DNA from 4 places in the Pseudobacillus sp. FSL P4-0506 genome. Region 3 is predicted to be linked to each of the others. Evidence: riboswitches for the same ligand, from Rfam matches in the RefSeq annotation. Region 3 holds a riboswitch; each other region holds the start of a gene.
What was found. Region 3 has a riboswitch for cyclic di-GMP ahead of MKZ02_RS11490 (hypothetical protein). Riboswitches for the same ligand answer to the same signal wherever they lie in the genome.

Region 1 (3,123 bases), 1.5 Mb from region 3:
CCCTGTAATTGGTTCTTTCCACTGTCCATTAATGTAATTTAAATAACGCATTGTTTCTCCTCCTCTTTCAACAATAATCACTTATACTGCTTTATCAAAAAAGCAATCGGGCATCTGTTCCTATCAGTTTGTCTATCTATCGTTCACTCGCAAATGAGTGGCAATGTTTCCCCAGACTATGCCGAAAAGTGAGAGGGAATGCGGATTCTACATTTGGTAAAAGTGTCGTGAATAGTGGAACTTTTTTTAGTTTAGCATATTTTCAGTTATTAGAAATAGCGAAATGGTTGTCTTGCAATCAAATGTTAGATGATTTTTCAGAGACCTGTACTTCATTCTGATTTCCTTCCTCTTCAGCTATGTATGAGCTTTTTAAAAGGAATGCTTTTATTAAGATAAACCGTCTCACCATGTAAAAGAATTAACTCTTTTCTTCAATATTCGCAATTAATTTTTGCGCCTCTTGCTTTAAGGTCACTTTATCCACTTTTCCTTGAACTAAAGGAATATCTTCCAAAATAAAAATCTTATCCGGAACCTTGAAACTGGCCAAACGGTCTCTACAATAATTGTAAATCTCGCTTAATGGAATTTCTTTCTTTTTGATAATAAAAGCAATGACTTGTTCGCCAAAGATGGCATGAGGCATTCCTAAAACCGCTGCTTTTTCTACTGCTTCATGCTTCGTTAGCATTTGTTCAATTTCGCCCGGGATAACCTGTTGTCCGCCTTTCTTGATCATATCTTTTTTTCGACCAACGACTTTAATTTTTTGCTCACTCGTGATTTTCGCCAAATCTCCTGTACTAAACCAGCCTTCTTTATACAGTTCTTCTGTTAGCTCCGGGCATTTATAATAGCCAAGAAATTTACAAGGTGTTTTAAAATGTAATTCACCTACGCCTTCTTTGGATAGATTCTCCAAATTATACGCCACTCCAGGTGTTAACGACCATTCTACTCCCTCCCGAATATCAGACTCTGTGTACATAAGGGCTCCTAATTCCGAGAGACCATACATACTAGTGATTTTACAATGATGTAAGGGGTCAAGTCCTTCAAAAAATTCGGCCGTAATCATTTCCCCAGCCAAGCTTACTTCCGTTAGCGATTTAAGCACAGATATATCACTAACTTTGTCAAACATACATAAAGCTTTGAATAACGAAGGACTGGTCACTAGTTTATTCGCAGGATTCCACTTCATTAGTTTTAAAATTGCCGGAAAACTAAATGATTCAGTAGCAACAATCGTGATTTGAGAATGAAGCCCCGCCAGCAGCCAGCAAAGCCCATACAACACCGATGTTGGAACCACCAGGAAAACCTTGTCTTCTTTTGAGAGGCTAGCCCCCTTAGTTAGTGCCCTTTCGGCAAACTCAAAAAAGGCTCTATCAACTATTATTCCCTTTGGTGTTCCCGTGCTGCCGGATGTGCACCCGATGATGTAAGGCGAGTGGTCCGCTTCCCTTCGTTTTGGTTTCCCAGCAATGATCTCCGTTTTCCATTCATGACCATCGGCTGATTCAATGATCGCAACCTCCTCACCCACAGAGCCTGCCCATGCCCGCACAGTTTTTTCTAAATAGAAACCGTTGTGTTCCTTGACTGTAAAGACGATATGCGGATCAATAAAGGATAGGATTTGAGTTAAATCTTCTTTTCTTAAGAGTGGGCTTATCGGGACAACTGTTCCGCCTAACTTGTTCACCGTGAGTAAGATACTTAAAAAAGTAGCCACCCCTGGTACAATGATCGCTACTTTTTTCCCTTTGATATCACCCATATCTTTCAAAATTGAATGATATTCTTTGACACTTTTCTTTAGGTCTCCTAACGTGTACGTCCCTGTTTGTGTAATTAGAGCTCTTTTAGATAAATCTGCTTCTTCACAAAAAATCCAATTATATAAATCCGTCATACGGACCTTCCTTTCGTAAGAAAACGTGCCATCTTTTCTAACATGTATAGCATGTATCAAAAAGAATGAACGCTGCTTTCAATTTCCTTTAAATTTAGACCATCAAGCACATTAGACAACTCTTGTTTTACGTTGAATTTTTATTAGTAACATAAGTTTTAAGCAAGCTTTCTATAATTAACTTTAACAGAGCAGCTTAACAAAGAGGGCGCCTTTTAAAAAAACATATTTTTTGATGCTTCGATAAATAGTTGCATGAACGCTTCTATTCTTAGAGAGTTTTTGTTAACTTATCTATTAAAAATTAAATTCCCTCTTAATATTCCGCATCTTCCCCCTACAATTTAGTGAAAGTCATACAAAAAGGCCTGCCAAAGATTGGCAGGCCTTTTTGTATCAGGGTACTCTCATAAAGAGCATCCCTGATTTTTGCCCAATCCTCTTTCTGTAACCAGGAGGCCATAGCTAAAAAATAACCGCAGGCCCTTAGCTTTGCGTCCTTATCTCTGGACAAGCTTTCCATCCTCGTTTGTAAATACAGCTTATTCCTGACAAATCTTAAGTCACAGAGCCTTCTCATGGTTATGATAATCGTTCTAAAAGTAAATGTAAACATCAATGTATAAATTAACCATTTCTTGTTCATATTTGACGAAAAGACCAATTATAGTTATTGCTTACTTCATATTTCTTCGTAGCAAGCTCTTTTATCATCGACGCTCACTTAGCTTATAAGCCCCCAAAATACATAGGCTCTTTCATTAACATTCATTAACGAGTGATGAATGGTAGAAAGAATGAAAAACTCCGGTACGTCTTCTCAGCCTATGAGTGAGCAGTTTCCTGCACACTCTCTTTTCCCTTTACTTTGTCAATCTTATCGATGAACATTTGAAACACTTTTTTCTTTTCTTCCAAATCCTTGATTTCTTCCTTTAGCTGATTAAACCTCTTTTCAAAAGGGGTATGATAAAGCTCACGGATATTGCGAATAATGTCTTCGTTAATTGTTGACTGAATCACTTGTTTAGTGATGCTGAATTTATAAGAATACACCTGTAGTTCCCGCTTGATTTCCTCGTATTCCTTATCTATATCTTTTAACAATTCGCCAATCTCGCGTTTCCATTCTTCTAAAGACTTCTTTACATGTTCCTCCATGTGTGGACTCCTTTATCCGTCATAGTATGTATCTTATTTAT
Region 2 (3,123 bases), on a different contig from region 3:
TTACAATATCAGGGTCCGAGATTTGGCGCGCAGACAAATTGATGGATATCTTTAGCGGAGTATAACCCTTATCTTGCCATTCTTTATTTTGTTCACACCCACGGCGCAGTACCCATTCCCCTAAAGGGATAATTATTCCTGTTTCTTCAGCCAAGGGAATAAAATTATTGGGAGAAATCTTCCCCAGTTCTGGATGATTCCAACGCACGAGCGCTTCCATTCCAATTAATATGTTTTTTGAAAGATCTATTTTCGGTTGATAATCAATATGAAACTGCTCAAGCTGAATCGCTTTTCTCAACTCATTCTCTAATAAAATACGCTCCAATGACTTTTCTTCCATTTCTGCTTCGAAAAAGGCATATCCGTTCCGGCCTCGTTCTTTTACAAAATAAAGAGCGGTATCTGCTTTGCTCAACAGTTCACCAGCTTTCTCTCCATCTTGCGGAAAGGTCGCAATACCGATACTACAGGAAGGTGTATACATCTGGCCGGCGATTTCTAACGGTTCTTGGAAGTCTAAATGAATCCGTTCCACCAGCCGCTCCAGTTCTTCTATTTTGGATATGCCACTTAGCAGTACAGTGAATTCATCGCCTCCTAATCGGGCAACTAAATCCGATGAACGAAGTGACTTTTTAATACGCTCGGCTGCTTTAGTTAAAATGAAATCGCCATTCTCATGCCCCCATGAATCATTCACAAATTTGAATCGATCTAAATCAATAAACATTACAGCAAGCTGAGAAGAGGAACTTTTTGCTTTCTTAATCTCCTCCCGCAAATGCTTCATAAACAATCTGCGGTTCGGCAGATCGGTCAAAGTATCATGATAGGCTAAATGATAAATCATTTTTTCCGACTTTTTCCGATCGGTTATGTCTCTCATGATAAACACGAAATCTTTTGCTTTTCTGTCCCCGTTCATAATGGGACTAATTCTTGCTTCCATATCCTTATACTGATTTCTGCTCGTTCTAATACGAAACTCTATCTGCGAAGACATTTTTTTCTTTTTAGCTAGCAATCTTAATTCAGTGTATAAAATCTTTTGATCTTCTTCATGAATCCACTTGAAGAGCTGGTTAGACTTTAGTTCACACATGTCATGCCCCAGTATTGTTATATGAGAAGGAGAAATGTATTGAAAGTTTCCTTCTTTGTCAATAATTGAAATCAAGTCAGCTGAGTTTTCCGTAATTAAACGGTATTTCTCCTCGCTTCTTCGCATTTCTTCTTCCATTTTCTTTCGAGAACTGATATCATTTCGGATCGACACATATTGATATGGTTTTCCCTGATCATTTAAAAATGGAACAATCGTCGTATCTACCCAGTAAAAAGAACCATCCTTCGCTCTATTCCGCACCTCTCCTCTCCAGGTTTCTCCTGATCCAATTGTAGCCCACATTTGTTTGAAAATTCCCCCAGAATGATAGCCTGAATTTAAAATACGATGGTCTTGACCTATTAATTCTTCTCGGCTATATTTGGAAATTTTACAGAACTGGTCATTTACATGAAAGATCCTTCCCTTTTGATCAGTGATAGCAATGATAGAAGACTGATCCAGTGCATATTTGACATCTCTTAACTCTTTTAACAAGGCTTCAATTGGTTTATTTTTTTCATCTAATGGCTCTATCAAGTGAGAAATTTCAGAAAGATCCGGTGTAACAGGTGCTTTTTTCAATTTATTTTCCTCCAGCTCTATGAAATATATAATGTTTAAGTTAAATAAAACCCATTCGACAAAAAACCGACTCTAAGAAAAGAGTCGGTTGCACTAGTCGCTCCAAGCCATTCAAGTGCCCAGATATAAATGGCTGTTCATCGCTTCTCTATATGACTATTATATTAAGTAGTAAATGGCTTAATTGAATAACTTCTTACGAACATAATAGTTCTTTTAGCCTAAACAGTCAATAAAAAATGGAAAATATAGAAGAAGTAAAATACTCCCTCCCCTCGACAGATTTAGCACTAAAAAGATTATCGTAATTAGGAATTCATTTTGAAAAAGTTTTATCAAAGTGAATTCCTATTCAGAACATTTAAGCTTGGATTTTATAAAAGGTTTGATCATTTTCTAATTTATCCTTGATCATAAAAATACATTTATTTCTAATAAGGGGTACCCCCATTACTAAAGATTATTTAGACAATTATTTTGAAATGGATCAATTAGTTCCTTACAAACTAAAACACATTATCCCCAAGCGCCGTGTAATTGGGCTTCTCGATCTTCAATCAAAAAAAGACTATGAAAAAAGTGAGTATTTTAATAGCTTTATGACAAATATGGATTCTATAACAACACAGGAATATTTTTAGTAAAGGATAATAGAGTTGTTGGATTGGTGGACTTTGTTACTTCAAAAAATAAAAAAGAAATTAATAAAACTGAGGTTATGTGTCTTGAAATTATATTGAGGTATTTAGCGCAAAGATTGCATGAGCACTGGTTATTGAAAACGGTTTCTTTGGAAATTCCTTAACGCCTAGAGAGAGGCGTGTTGCGCTACGTGAAAAAGGAATATTCCAATAAACAAATTGCCGACATGCTATTTATTAGTGAAAATACTATAAAAAAACATATACAGAGCCTTTACGAAAAATTTGATGTTAATAATCGTACAAACCTCTGTTTTAAGGTACATAATTTGGAGAGTTTACAATAATACATTCAAGCTAATGTACTTAAATTTAAAAATGAGTCGATCATGAGCAGATGTAGTGCTAGATTGGAATAAAATTTGACCAAAAATATCTTGGTGCATTTTATTGAGCAGCATATACAAAAATCATGTTTTGGAAAAAGGTTGATCAAAAATAGATTCTTATTCAGCAGCCTTATTTTCATTTTTATAAAAAGTTGCTCATTTTCTACCTGTATCGCATAGCAGTCGCGCCCAATTGTTGAAGTTCAATGGCTGTTGAAGCTGCTCGCGCCTGTGAACTCTAATACCTGTTAGTTTAAGAAAAAAGCATTATTTGCTATGAAGTAATGCTTTTGTTCTTATATTGTATAAAACAATAATAGTATAAATTTAGTCCACGTAATGTTTTTTAAAATTCGGATGGATAGAAAATTTGCGGCGTAAATTGACGAGTTTTTTCCCA
Region 3 (3,123 bases):
GCTTTCCCTTGCAGGCTTAGGAGCGCAAATTGGCTGGATCGCTATTACAGCTTCCCAGCTTGCATTCAGAAGAGCGTATATCCGCCAGGGCGGCAAAGTGGAAGACTTAAAGTTTAAAATTCCTCTTTATCCGGTACTGCCGATCATTGCTTTGACTGCCAACTGTATCGTCATGATTAGCTTGGCATTTGATCCTGCGCAGCGCATGGCGCTTTATTGCGGCGGAGCCTTCTTTATTGGTTGTTACGTGGTTTATCACTTCAAAATGAAGAAAAAACAAATTTTCAATACAAATGAACAAGAGGTACAGCTAACACTAGATAAGAAAATGATTCTTAAGTAAAAAGAAAAGAGCTTTTTTAGTAGGCCAGCTTGTTTATTTAAATGAAAAAGCTGTTCTATAAGACGGAAATCCGGCTTATGGAACAGCTTTTTATTTTATTAACTAATGATCATTGAAACAGGGGCTGGTGCTCCCAGAAAAGCAGTTAAAGAGAGGGCTCTTTCAACTGCTTTTTTGCCTCTATTTAGCAGCTTATTGTTGTAAAGTAGTTATTCTGTTTTCTTCCATCCTCTTTGTTCGCAGATTCAAAATTAGTTTGCAAAATAAGTACATGGGAACAACGATCAGGTAAGTCTAACAATAAGCCAGGTTATCCTTTATATAAGGGTGAAATGGAGAAACGTACCATATTTAATGATCAACGAAATTTATCAAGAATAGGCAAAGGGGATAGATCAAGAATTACTTTGTGCAACTTTATTGAATGGTACAGGAATGTCTTTTCGGGAGTTTAATTCTATTGATTGGCGACATGCTGGCGTCTAAACTAAAAGAGATTGAAACTCATGTCGCTTTTGTTTGGGGATGAACGTTTGTTTATATTGCAGCATGTCAGTAGCTTAAAGACAGTATTCCATTTCGATTTAGTCTTTTATGACCGGGAAAAGTGGACAGCTGAGAATTGACTAATGTGGCTTTGGAGATACGAGGTTTCACATTGTTAGGCCATAGGGAGAAAACCTTTCTGCCATGACCATAGGCCACTGTCAAAAGGGGTAACCATAAGCCAGGCCTCAAAAGGAGAAGGAAAATGCCTGTTATTATACATGAACAATTTATTCAAGCACCGATTGAAGTATGTTTTGATCTGGCGAGGAATGTAAAGGTACATACACAAACGACACACCAGACAAACGAAAAAGCGGTTGGGGGCGTAACCGAAGGAATGTTGGAGGAAGGAGATATTGTTATTTGGGAAGCCGTTCACTTTGGTATTAAGCAAAGGCTGACATCCCAGGTGACATTTATGGAGAAGCCGAATAAATTCATAGATGAAATGGTACATGGAGCTTTTCACTCTTTTAAGCATATACATCAATTTGTTGAAAAAGCGGATGGCACATTAATGATAGATACGTTTCAATATAAGTCTCCACTTGGTATACTGGGCGTTATAGCTGATAAGTTATTTTTAGAAAAATACATGACTGCATTTATTATTTTACGTGCAAAGGAATTGAAAAAAATGGCTGAACGTGTTACCTAATATAAAGAGCAAGGGTTATGTTTTTCATCATCCCCTTGTTTATTGTATGATTAAATTGTTTCTGATGAAAAGGCAAACTTATTGAAAAATAAGGACGCAAAGCCACGGGTCTAAAGTTTACAGACAATGATAGCCGGGCTGCCAAATGAGAAAGACTTCCTCATTTGGGTGATTACGCAAATAAAAGGTAGGGACCGAAATTGATGGAAGAAAATGAAGAATTAAGAAAAAGCATTCAACGATTTTATGATTTACTAAAAAAACATCCGGATAACACCGATGCCGCTCACGATTTTGTCGCTTATTTGTGGTCTTTCTTAAAGATTCGATCTAAAGTGCCATTGCCGGCTGCTGAAATTATGACGCTGCTAAAAAATTATAAGCCGAATGTATTTGACGCATTAAAGAAGATGGCTGAAAAGAATTTGATGCTAAATATTTTAACGGAGTTGCCTGCAAATAATGAATCGGCAGAGGAAAGATTAGACGAATTTTTAAATGTTTAACTCATTTCTTATTTTTTCCCGATGGAGGATTAAACAGCTTGCTTGGTGGGTAAATAAGTTACAGAAGGTGGCTGCCTTCGAGGATTAATTTGTACTCGATTAGACTGCTAGTAGAAATGAACAACATGGGTAAGATAGGAGGATTGTCAATGGATAAAAACGAAGTCATCAAAATGTTGCAAAATGCAAAGGATTTGTATGAGAACAAACAGATTGAAATAGCCTTAAAGAAGGACAACATTAATAAAGAGTCCTACATTAAAGGAGTGGTTGAAGGGCTTTCCATTGCCATTGCAACAATAGAGCAACAAGAAGGATAAATAGGCATATGCTTCCTCTCATATAAACAATAAAAGCTTTGCTCTTAGTGAGCAAGGCTTTTTCTCATGATAAAGTTAGTGGAAAAGGAATCGGTTCATATAAGAGTGGGGAGTAGTGGAATGCATGTGTTAAAAAAAGTAAATGATCTCTCTATTTAATGACTTCCAAAGGAATCATTGGTATTAATAAGAGTCGGTTGCAAAGTCCATAATATCATTGTGTTTCAAAAGCAGCACATAGTCGCCAGCCCAGGAGGTAGTACATTTGATTCTTACGCTATTAATCGTCGGCTTGGTTATTCTTGCTGTTATTCATTTTGTTTCTACAGAAAAAAAGGACGAGCAGATAACAGGACGGATGACTTGGTGATGGAAAATGTGCCGAATTTAACAAAGGGGGACTTTATAATGGCTAAAAAAACATCTGAAGAGGTAACTGAACAAGTAGCTGAAAGAGTAGCGGAAAGAAAATTTGAAGAAGAGATTGGAGAAGAATTGGCGCCTTTAAGAAGCCAATTAGATTCTATGGCCACTGCCTTGAACCAACTCCAAAGTTCTCAACAACAATTAGGTTCTATCGACCAGCCTGCTACTATGCAAAACGAGCAAGCATCCCAATTGCTCCAACAGATGCAGCAATTTAGAAGACAAGCTCAAAGTCAGCAACAAGAGACGTTCCAGCAGCTTCAGCAAACAGTTCAACAAGCTGCACAAATGCTAGGGAGCGTGGGACAAACGTTGCAATCG
Region 4 (3,123 bases), 410 kb from region 3:
TTGCCGGTGGGTTTTCGGGACACGGCTTTAAGTATAGTAGCGTTTTAGGAGAAGTACTAAGCGAGATAATCATTCATGGGCAAACGATTCATGATATTTCAATGTTTTCCATTTCAAGACCAGCATTAGCGACTGTAAGATGAAAAGTTGTTTTCTCATTTGATAGCCTAGAACTTGTTAGTTTAAAATAGATACGGATTAAAAGTAGTCTATAAATATTGGTTTAAAAGAAAAAACTCATTTGTATTCCAAATGAGTTTTTCATGTTGTTGAATAACATGTTTTACTATCTATGAGTGAACCCTGCATAACTGTGCACGAAAAGTCGGATGGATACATTCAACTCCTGCTATTCTTTTGATAAAGGAGGTCATATTAATGGATTTGCTTAAAGATATGAATGGCGCATTACAATATATCGAAGAAAACCTTACGAATGAGATTGATTTTAAAGAAGTAGCAAGACGGGCTTTCTGCTCCGAATATCACTTTAAAAGGATGTTTTCCTTTCTTTCAGGTGTTTCATTATCAGAGTACATCCGGCGCAGACGGCTTACTCTTGCCGCGTTTGAGCTTAAAGACAGCTGCGTAAAGGTCATTGACATTGCCGTGAAATATGGATACAATTCCCCCGATTCTTTTGCACGGGCTTTTCAAAATTTGCATGGCATCACACCATCAGAGGCTAGAAGTAATGGTCATTTACTTAAAGCTTATCCACGAATGACCTTCCATTTATCAATCAAAGGAGGAAATGAAATGAACTATCGAATGGAAGAAAAAAAGGCATTTCGCATCGTGGGTATGAAGAAAAGAGTTCCTATTATTTTCAACGGAGTTAATCCGGACATTGCCTCTATGTGGAGAAGCTTAGATAGTGAAACGATAAATACTCTAAAAAAACTTTCTAATGTCGAACCTATAGGACTTCTTAGTGCATCCACCAACTTTTCTGAAGGCAGGATGGAGGAAAAAGGGGAACTTGATCACTATATTGGCGTGGCAACAACGAAAGCGTGTCCTGATCATCTAACACAGCTTGAAGTTCCTGCTCTATCGTGGGCTGTATTTGAAGCCATCGGACCATTTCCGGATACGCTGCAAGATGTATGGGGACGCATTTATTCTGAATGGTTCCCATCCTCAAATTATGAACAAATAGAAGGTCCAGAAATCCTGTGGAACGAAAATAAAGATGTAACTTCACCCACTTTCAAAAGTGAAATATGGATACCAGTTTCAAAAAAGTAATGATAATCAATTAGAAAGTCAGCGTATCAGTTATCTTTCAAGCGCAGTAAAGCATCTTCTATCGAATTACCCCCGTTCTGAAGTCTGAACGGGGGTATGCTTGTTTGACGTTATAAAATGAAATAACTTTATTTTCATCTTATAGCAGTAGCCTAATAGTGATTTTTTATTTTCTGCAAAATTTTATAACATTGCCAATAAAAAGATTTATAATATAACTATTACTTATTAAAAATGTGAAAAGCAAACTTGTCGAAAGATTAGGACGCAAAGCCGACAGGTCTAAAACCAAATGGGTTATGATGGCTGGGCTGCCCCTACAATGAGAGGGGTAAAAAATGACTTCGCAAGTATTAAACGAAGCAGCTGTTGTAACGGCATTGGAGTCCAACTTAGCAATGATAGAATTTAACTTGAACAGAGAAGTGATTTGGGCGAATGAAAACTTTGCAAAGACTTTGGACTATACAGCCAGTGAAATGAAAAATATGAAGCATGAGCAATTTTGCAGGCCAGCGTTTAGAAACAGCAGGCAGTATGAAGACTTGTGGATGAACCTTGGAAAAGGAGTCAAATTCCAAGAGAAAATTCAGAGAGTAAGCAAGCGGGAAAATTTACTATGGTTCGAAGCGACCTATATTCCGGTTCGAGATGCGGACGGGGAAGTGGAAGCTGTTCTGAAAATCGCCACTAATATTACAGAACGAGAAAATTATACAAGGGGAATCATTTCTCAATTAAAAGATATGCCCGTAGAATTAGTCAATATAATTGTCACCAATTCTTCTGAAAAAATTCAGGCCATCGAATCATTAAAAACGCAAACAGATCTAATCAGTGAGATATCTAAACTTATACGCAATATTTCCTCACAAACGAATATGCTAGCCTTAAATGCAGCTATTGAAGCTGCCCGGGTGGGAGAACATGGACGAGGTTTTAAGGTGGTCGCTGATGAAGTGCGGAAATTGGCTGGTCAGGTTGATCATGCCGTTAAAAATATGAATATGAATGTAGAAAACATTTCAAACGAAGTAAGAAGGATTAGCCAAATAACCGATGATTTACAGCAAATAATCATAGAAACGCAATCCGAATTTAATAAGGATATTGAAGAATTCGAGAATATGATGAAATAAAAAACAATTCGTCGATCGTCATAAGAACAGATCACAGTTAGTAGAAAGGGACAAACCAAATAACGTCTAATTGGTTTAACGTTTGTTAAAAGATTTCTAATACTAAAGAATCTGGAAAAGATAAGAATAGAACTATGGAGAGGATGACTTGAGAAAAGCGATAGTTGTAGGTGCAAGTTCCGGAATAGGCGAAGAATTGGCGGAAATTTTATCGAATGAGGGATATATTGTCGGGTTAGCCGCTAGAAGGGAAGATAAGCTCCTTGCTCTCCAAGAACAACTAATACATAAGTCGATTGTCAAAGGAGGCAATAGATGAGAATGTTTCAGGTTTTGTAATGACAGTGAACGTGGCATATCAGCATTTTCTAGCGAAAAATGCAGGTCATTTATTCGGCCTATCATCGGTTGGAGCATTAATGGCTAATCCGGTTGCTCCTTTATACAATGCCTCAAAAACTTTCGTATCCAACTACTTGATGAACATCCGAAAAAAACTAAAAATGCAACAGGAAAACGTGTTTGCCACGGACGTTAAATGCAGATTCATTGATACGGAAATGGCTAAAGGCGAACCTGATAAACTGTTTTGGGCAGCATCTCCAGAAGAGGCTGCTTTGCAAATATATCATAGTATCAAAAAGAAAAAGAAGACAGTATATGGAACTAAACGATGGCGGTTTATTGCTTGGGCGTTAAAAATTCTTTCTTTATCCAATTAAAAATTCCTCAG

Region 1: it holds a riboswitch for cyclic di-GMP, as region 3 does, so the genes downstream of both, MKZ02_RS18825 (class I adenylate-forming enzyme family protein) here and MKZ02_RS11490 (hypothetical protein) in region 3, are expected to answer to the same signal.
Region 2: it holds a riboswitch for cyclic di-GMP, as region 3 does, so the genes downstream of both, MKZ02_RS21965 (sensor domain-containing protein) here and MKZ02_RS11490 (hypothetical protein) in region 3, are expected to answer to the same signal.
Region 4: it holds a riboswitch for cyclic di-GMP, as region 3 does, so the genes downstream of both, MKZ02_RS13705 (methyl-accepting chemotaxis protein) here and MKZ02_RS11490 (hypothetical protein) in region 3, are expected to answer to the same signal.

What each region holds. Positions count from the first base shown of each region.
Region 1 covers NZ_JBBOOI010000001.1:3,810,423-3,813,545, forward strand. Annotated here, with positions in the region: gene MKZ02_RS18820 (aldehyde dehydrogenase family protein) at 1-51, opposite strand, end outside; gene MKZ02_RS18825 (class I adenylate-forming enzyme family protein) at 422-1,921, opposite strand; cyclic di-GMP riboswitch class I at 2,365-2,452, opposite strand; gene MKZ02_RS18830 (hypothetical protein) at 2,747-3,082, opposite strand.
Region 2 covers NZ_JBBOOI010000002.1:11,110-14,232, forward strand. Annotated here, with positions in the region: gene MKZ02_RS21965 (sensor domain-containing protein) at 1-1,693, opposite strand, end outside; cyclic di-GMP riboswitch class II at 1,767-1,849, opposite strand; gene MKZ02_RS21970 (response regulator transcription factor) at 2,514-2,681, shown strand; gene MKZ02_RS21975 (TrmB family transcriptional regulator) at 3,051-3,123, opposite strand, start outside.
Region 3 covers NZ_JBBOOI010000001.1:2,296,115-2,299,237, forward strand. Annotated here, with positions in the region: gene MKZ02_RS11480 (amino acid permease) at 1-343, shown strand, start outside; gene MKZ02_RS11485 (SRPBCC family protein) at 1,095-1,550, shown strand; cyclic di-GMP riboswitch class I at 1,612-1,696, shown strand; gene MKZ02_RS11490 (hypothetical protein) at 1,754-2,056, shown strand; gene MKZ02_RS11495 (hypothetical protein) at 2,206-2,376, shown strand; gene MKZ02_RS11500 (hypothetical protein) at 2,785-3,123, shown strand, end outside.
Region 4 covers NZ_JBBOOI010000001.1:2,710,467-2,713,589, forward strand. Annotated here, with positions in the region: gene solA (N-methyl-L-tryptophan oxidase) at 1-143, shown strand, start outside; gene MKZ02_RS13700 (AraC family transcriptional regulator) at 379-1,251, shown strand; cyclic di-GMP riboswitch class I at 1,484-1,570, shown strand; gene MKZ02_RS13705 (methyl-accepting chemotaxis protein) at 1,590-2,390, shown strand; gene MKZ02_RS13710 (SDR family NAD(P)-dependent oxidoreductase) at 2,539-2,709, shown strand; gene MKZ02_RS13715 (SDR family NAD(P)-dependent oxidoreductase) at 2,729-3,112, shown strand.